3 regions of the Bradyrhizobium sp. CCBAU 51753 genome follow, and region 3 is predicted to be linked to each of the others. Evidence: predicted binding sites of a transcription regulator. Region 3 holds the regulator's gene; each other region holds the start of a gene.
What was found. Region 3 encodes PhoB, which activates phosphate uptake and scavenging genes when phosphate is short. Its sites were predicted from a motif close to TGTCATNNANCTGTCAT; they were not measured.
Positions count from the first base shown of each region.

Region 1: a site for PhoB is predicted at 873-889, ahead of XH93_RS15030 (inorganic phosphate transporter). Genes of this name have one in related genera too.
Region 2: a site for PhoB is predicted at 1,084-1,100, ahead of XH93_RS26825 (Orn/Lys/Arg decarboxylase N-terminal domain-containing protein). Genes of this name have one in related genera too.

Region 1 covers NZ_CP030037.1:3,385,943-3,388,207, forward strand. Annotated here, with positions in the region: gene XH93_RS15030 (inorganic phosphate transporter) at 1-824, opposite strand, end outside; gene XH93_RS15035 (UdgX family uracil-DNA binding protein) at 1,322-2,265, opposite strand, start outside.
Region 2 covers NZ_CP030037.1:5,871,159-5,873,423, reverse strand. Annotated here, with positions in the region: gene XH93_RS26825 (Orn/Lys/Arg decarboxylase N-terminal domain-containing protein) at 1-1,039, opposite strand, end outside; partial or broken gene XH93_RS43140 (acyl-CoA dehydrogenase family protein) at 1,261-2,250, shown strand.
Region 3 covers NZ_CP030037.1:8,658,828-8,661,092, reverse strand. Annotated here, with positions in the region: gene phoU (phosphate signaling complex protein PhoU) at 1-692, shown strand, start outside; gene phoB (phosphate regulon transcriptional regulator PhoB) at 807-1,517, shown strand; gene XH93_RS39815 (GcrA family cell cycle regulator) at 1,602-2,114, opposite strand.

The DNA of each region.
Region 1 (2,265 bases), 3.8 Mb from region 3:
CCGTCGTTGGAGCCGTGGGCGAAGCTGACGCCGGTGCAGGTCAGGATCAAGAGGCCGCGGATCCAGAGCGGCGGCGCCTTGTGACCCTCAGGGGCGGCATACAGCGCCGGGTTCTTGACGATCATCTTGAGCAGCAGCAGCAGCACGGCGGCGCAGATGAAGCCGACCAGCGGCGACAGCAGCAGCGCGTAGCCGATCTCGGTCGCCTTGCCCCAGTCCACGCCCGAGGTGCCGTCGCGGCCGCGCAGCAGCGCGTTGGCGACGCCGACGCCGATGATCGAGCCGATCAGCGTGTGCGAGGAGGAGGCCGGCAGGCCGAAATACCAGGTGCCGAGATTCCACAGGATCGCGGCGATCAACAGCGCGAACACCATGGCGAAGCCGGCGCTGGAGCCGACCTGCAGGATCAACTCCACCGGCAGCAGCGAGACGATGCCGAACGCCACCGCGCCGCTCGAGGTCAGCACGCCGAGGAAGTTGAACAGGCCGGACCACATCACCGCGGCTTCCGCCGGCAGCGAGTGGGTGTAGATCACGGTGGCCACCGCGTTGGCGGTGTCGTGGAAGCCGTTGACGAACTCGAAGCCGAGCGCGATCAGCAGCGCAACGAGCAGCAGAATGTAGGGCAGGTAGGAGGTGACCCTGGTGCCGGTGGCATCGACGTCGGCGTAGATGCTGTAGGCAACGTACAAGAGCCCCACGGCAAGAATGCCGAAGAAGATGATCATGGTGAGCGGGTTAAAACCCTTGTCGAGATTGGGCCGTGACGCCGGTTGGATCGGCGCTCCGTCGGCCATCGAAGAATTGGCTGTAATATCGGTCATTCTGACGCCCCTCACATACAGTGTGAGGCCCAGTTTTGACTGAGGGACTTGAAGGTTAGATGACAGTAGCAACGTTGATTTGTGCAGCTGCAGCAAGCATCTGGGCGGGCGCCGCGCTCGATGCGCTGAATCTTCGTGCTTCCCCTTGATAACGTTCGCACAGTCTGAGCGTCGTGGCCGCACGCGCCGCATCACGTCATGAATATTGCCATGAAACACGCGCCGCCATCCGGCGCAGATCGCGCCCGTGGCGGGAAACGGCGGCATCGCGGGGAGGGGGCGGAAGCGAGGTCGCGCGCCGCGCAGCTGGGGCTAGTCGAACCGTGCGGCGCGCGAACCTCAGGGAACGTCATGGCGTGAACATGACGCCCGATCCTTGGAAATGCTATCGTAGCACAGATCAATTAAAGGTTGTAGTGGTTTGTGAGTCTTTATAACATTCTCACCAACGGTCTCACGCAAGCGTTGGTTCTACAGGGATTCCATACGGTTGCATGTCACGCGGCGTGCGCCGCGCGGCGCAGCAGGCCCGCCGCGATTTTTAGATCGTCTATAAAACGCTGATACTCCCGCGCCTTGGCCTCCTCATCCGGCAGTCTTAGCAAATAGGAGGGGTGCACGGTCACGAGCACCTTGGTTCCATCGTGCTCGATCGGACGGCCGCGGTTTTTGTTGATCGGCGTGATCTTGCCCAGCACGCTTTGCGCCGCAGTGGCGCCGAGCGCCACCACGAGGTCGGGCTTGATGGCGGCGAGCTCGCGTTCGTACCATTGCCGGCAGGCGCGGATCTCCGGCGTGTTCGGCTTCTGGTGCAGCCGGATTTTTCCGCGCGGCACGAATTTGAAATGCTTTACCGCGTTGGTGACATAGACTTTGCGGCGATCGATGCCGGCCTCCTCCAGCGCGCGATCGAGCATCAGTCCGGCCGGGCCGACGAAGGGTTTTCCGGCGAGATCTTCCTTGTCGCCGGGCTGCTCGCCGACCAGCATCATCGACGCGGTCTGCCGGCCCTCGCCGAACACGGTCTGGGTCGCGTCTTTCCACAGCGGACAGGCGCGGCAATCGGCGGCCTCCTGGCGTAGCGCCGCAAGCGTGTCGTGGGCCTCTCGTCTCGCCATCGGCTCATCCTGCCGTTGCTGCTCGGGCTGACGCGGCTCCGTCGCCTTGCGGGCGATGAAGGGGCCGCTCGTCATTCGCATCGCGTCTTCGATTAGGGGCCTAATGATCGAATCCTCAGGCAGGTTCCTCCAATAGGCCTGCGGCGCCTCCATCAGTTTCAGTCGCGCCGGATTGAACAGGCCGCTGCCATGCCGCCGCCAGGCTTCCTCGAGCTTCTCCTCGCTCGGCACTTCGGCCTTGTCGATGCCTGATGTGATCGAGATCGCATGGCCATCCCAATGCGCCGACACGTCGGGGGTCAGGATCGACCACGGCATGTCGG
Region 2 (2,265 bases), 2.8 Mb from region 3:
GATGGCCGATCCGCTTCAGGATCATCTCGGCGGAGTGGATGGTGCCGTCATAGGTGCACTGCTCGACTACCGCGACGCGGAACGGGCGGGGCTTCTTCCAGGCGTTCTCATCCTTGACGAGCGGGTGCTTGCGGATGTGGTCGCGCAGCGCACCTTCGTCGAGCAGATCCCAGCGCATCGGGCCGATCAGGCCCCAGGCGTTGCGCACGGTGGGCACATAGACCGGGATGCCGCCGCCGATCAGCAGCGCGCCGTGATGGGCGGCCTTGTGGTTGTTGCGGTCGAACAGCACGAGGTCGCCGTCGGTGACCAGCGAGCCGAGCGCGACCTTGTTCGAGGTCGAGGTACCGTTGAGCACGAAATAGGTCTTTTCAGCGCCAAAGATCCGCGCCGCCTCCTTCTGCGCCTTCAGTGCCGGCCCCTCATGGGTGAGGAGGTCGCCGAGGTCGAGCACGGAATTGTCGAGGTCGTCGCGAAACACCGCCTCGCCGAGATGCTCGACGAACACACGGCCGATCGGGCTGCGGCTGTAGAACACGCCGCCATTATGGCCGGGGCAGGTCCAGAGCTGGTTGCCTTCCTCGGCATAGTCGACCAGCGCCCCGAAGAACGGCGTCTTCAGGTTCTCGGCGTATTGCTTGAGCCGGCTGATCAGGTTTTTCGCGATGAAGGGCGGGGTTTCCTCCGACAGGAACACGTAGCCGTCGATGAAATCGAGCACCTCGACCGGCAGGTCCTCGAACCGCTTGCGGCGGATCAACAGGATGATCGGGAAGTCGAGGCCGCGCCGGCGCATCAGATTGATCAGCGCGGCCGTCTTGCCCTCAAGTCCCTTCTTGCCCCAGTCGACCACCATGCAGCCGATTGCGGCATCGGTCTGCACCGCGATCTCGGCATCCTCCAGCTTGCGGGCGCGGACCACCTCGAAGCCGGAGCGCTCGATCTCGCTGATGATCTGGTTGAAGCGGATGCCTTCGAGATCGTCCGATTCGAACACCGGCGCGGCGAACAGGAAGTTGAAGCGTTTGAAGTAGTCCATGCGAGTCCCCGAAACTGGTCCGGCTGAACCTGTCGGCACATTTCATGACGATGAGATGACAATGGGCGGGCGCCTGACACGCGGATGCGTCCGGTCAGCGGCGGGAGCTTGCGCATGGGAGAAGTCTGGGTGAATTCAGTTCATCTGTGGCTGAATTCTTCGGATTTGCGCGGCCCGAGAGGTTGTCCGACAATCTGCATGTTCCGGCTGGAGAGGGCATCATGCATGCACGCGCGGAAGCCAGTGTTGCGGACCATCTTGCCGCGGTGGCGCGGCTGGCGCCGCTGATCGCCGAGCAACGGCAGCATTTCGATCGCGAGCGCAGGCTCCCCGATGCCGTCTTCCGGGCGCTGGCCGAGGCCGGACTGTTTCGGCTGTATTTGCCGAAGGCGCTCGGCGGGCCGGAATTCTCGCCATTCGACTTCATGACCATCGTGGAGGCGGCGTCCGCGCTTGACGGCTCGGTCGGCTGGCTGGTCGGCAACGGCGCCGGCATGAGCCGGATCGGCGGCTACCTGCCCGCAGACGTGGTGCGGAGCTGGTTCGCCGAACCAATGGCCTTCATCGCCAGCGCCACCGGTGCGGTCGGAACGGCGGTGGAGGTCGAGGGCGGCTACCGCGTCAGCGGGCGCTGGCCGTTCGGCAGCGGCGCGCATCATGCGACGCGGTTCATGGGGCTCGCCAGCGTGAAGGGGCCCGACGGCAAGGACGGCCCGTCGCTGTGCTGCTACTTCGATCGCGCCGAGGTCCGCGTTCACGACACCTGGTTCGTATCCGGATTGCGCGGGACCGGAAGCTGCGATTTCGAGGTCGAGGACGGCTTCGTGCCCGCGAGCCACGTCCATCCCCTGATCGATTGTCAGCCAACGCAGTCCGGCATCATCTATCGCCTGCCGGCGCTGTCGGCGTTTCCGTGGACGGTCTCGGTGGTGCCGCTCGGAATCGCCCGCGGCGCGCTCGACGCCTTTATTGCGCTCGCCGGCAAGAAGCCGCGGATGGCTGGCGGCGGCCAGCTCCGCGACAGCGAACTGGTTCAGGCACTGGTCGGCCGTGCCGAGGCCGCAGTGCGGTCTGCCCGGGCGCTGCTGATCGAGGCGATGACCGAGCTGATGGCCGCGGTCGATGCCGGCGGCGATCGCCTGATTGAAGCGCGGGTGCTGTTCCGGGTCGCCTGCGCCAATGCCGCGGAGAGCGCCGCGCGCGTCGTCGAGATGCTCGCGGCACCG
Region 3 (2,265 bases):
CATTCGACAGCGACCTGCAGGAGTTGACCCGCCTGGTCGCCGAGATGGGCGGCCTGGTCGAGCGCATGATCACCGAGTCGGTCGATGCGCTGATCCGCCGCGACGTCGCGCTCGGCAAGCGCGTGGTCGCCGCCGACATCGAGATCGACAGCCTGCAGCGCGTCATCGAAGAGCGCGCGGTGCTGACGATCGCGCGGCGCCAGCCGATGGCGATCGACCTGCGCGAGATCGTCAGCGCGATGCGGGTGGCCACCGACCTCGAGCGGATCGGCGACCTCGCCAAGAACATGGGCAAGCGCGTCGCGGCGCTGGAGAGCGATTTCCAGCCGCTGAAGCTGATCCGCGGCCTCGAGCACATGACCGACCTCGTGCTGTCGCAGGTCAAGTCGGTGCTCGACGCCTACGCCGCGCACGATTTGCCGGCGGCGATGAACGTCTGGAAGGGCGACGAGGAGGTCGACGCGATCTGCACCTCGCTGTTCCGCGAGCTGCTCACCTACATGATGGAAGATCCGCGCAACATCTCGTTCTGCATCCACCTGATGTTCTGCGCCAAGAATATCGAGCGGATCGGCGACCACGCCACCAACATCGCCGAGACCGTGTTCTACATGATCGAGGGCCAGCAAATCACCGACAAGCGCCCGAAGGGCGACATGACCAACTTTGCGACCACGGTGCCGGGTAACTGAAGCACGATCCGGAAAAGTGGGTACCGGTTTTCCGACAAGATCGTGCTCATCAGGACGATGAGCGTTTCGGTTTTGCGTCTGGGCAACGGATCAAGATAGAGAGAACTTAGACCGATGAGCGCACGCATTCTGGTAGTCGAAGACGAGGAAGCGCTGACAACGCTGTTGCGCTACAACCTCGACGCGGAAGGCTACGATGTCGAAACGGTCGGGCGCGGCGACGATGCCGACACCCGCCTCAAGGAGCGCGTTCCCGATCTCGTGGTGCTCGACTGGATGCTGCCGGGCCTGTCCGGCATCGAGCTCTGCCGCCGCTTGCGGGCACGTCCCGAGACCAAGCAGCTGCCGATCATCATGCTGACCGCGCGCGGCGAGGAGAGCGAGCGGGTGCGTGGGCTGGCCACCGGCGCCGACGATTATATCGTCAAGCCGTTCTCGGTGCCGGAGCTCCTGGCGCGGGTGAAGGGCCTGCTGCGCCGCGCCAGCCCCGAGCGGCTCGCCACCGTGCTGACCTATGGCGACATCGAGCTCGACCGAGAGAAGCGCCGCGTTGCGCGCTCCGGCCGCCCGATCGATCTCGGCCCGACCGAATATCGGCTGCTCGAATTCTTCCTCGAGCATCCCGGCCGCGTGTTCAGCCGCGAGCAGCTGCTCGACAGCGTCTGGGGCCGCGACATCTATATCGACGAGCGGACCGTTGACGTGCATATCGGCCGCCTGCGCAAGCTGCTCAATCCGGGCCGCGAGCAGGATCCGATCCGCACCGTGCGCGGCGCCGGCTACGCCCTCGACGACCGTTTTGCCAAGGCCGAGCCGCAGCCGTAAGGCCCGGTCCGACCGCTGCAACAAAAAAATCCCCGCCTTCGCGGGGATTTCTTTTTTGACGTCGTCGCTGGTTTCGTCGTCGGCCTATTTGAGCTGCGGCTTGTTCGACGGCCGGCGGCGATCGCCGGCGGGCTGGTAAGCGACGCGCGAGTGGTGCGCGCAATAGGGCAGGCCGGTGAGCGCCTTGCCGCCGCAGAAGAAGAATTCCGGGCTCGAGGGATCGCCGACCGGCCAATGGCAGGTGGCCTCGTTCAGCTCCAGCAGCGACAGCCGCTGGCTCATCGGCACCACGTTGTCGTAGGCGATCGGATCCGGCTCGAGTTCGACCTCGAAAGCCTGCGCCAGCGCGGTGTTGCCGCGCGAGACCGGGCGCGCCACCCGCATCATGTGCTGGGCGGGACGGGCCTTGCGCTGCCGCGGCGCGGCGGTGGAGGGCGCCTTGGCGCGGCCGGACAGGCCGAGCCGATGGACTTTGCCGATCACGGCGTTTCGCGTCACATTGCCGAGTTCCGCCGCGATCTGGCTGGCGGAGAGGCCACTCTCCCAGAGCTTCTTCAGCTGCTCGACGCGATCGTCGGACCAGGTCAATACCGTCATCGCATTCTTCCTTTCGCGGTGCGCCGGCCGGTGATGGGAGCGGCGCTGCGAGCCAAATCTGTCAAAATCCCCGCGGTCAGAATCCCTTAGCCCTCGCCGGGCGTGCTGTTGCGCCCGAACGTTCACGCAGAACAAATGGCTACTAAGAGGG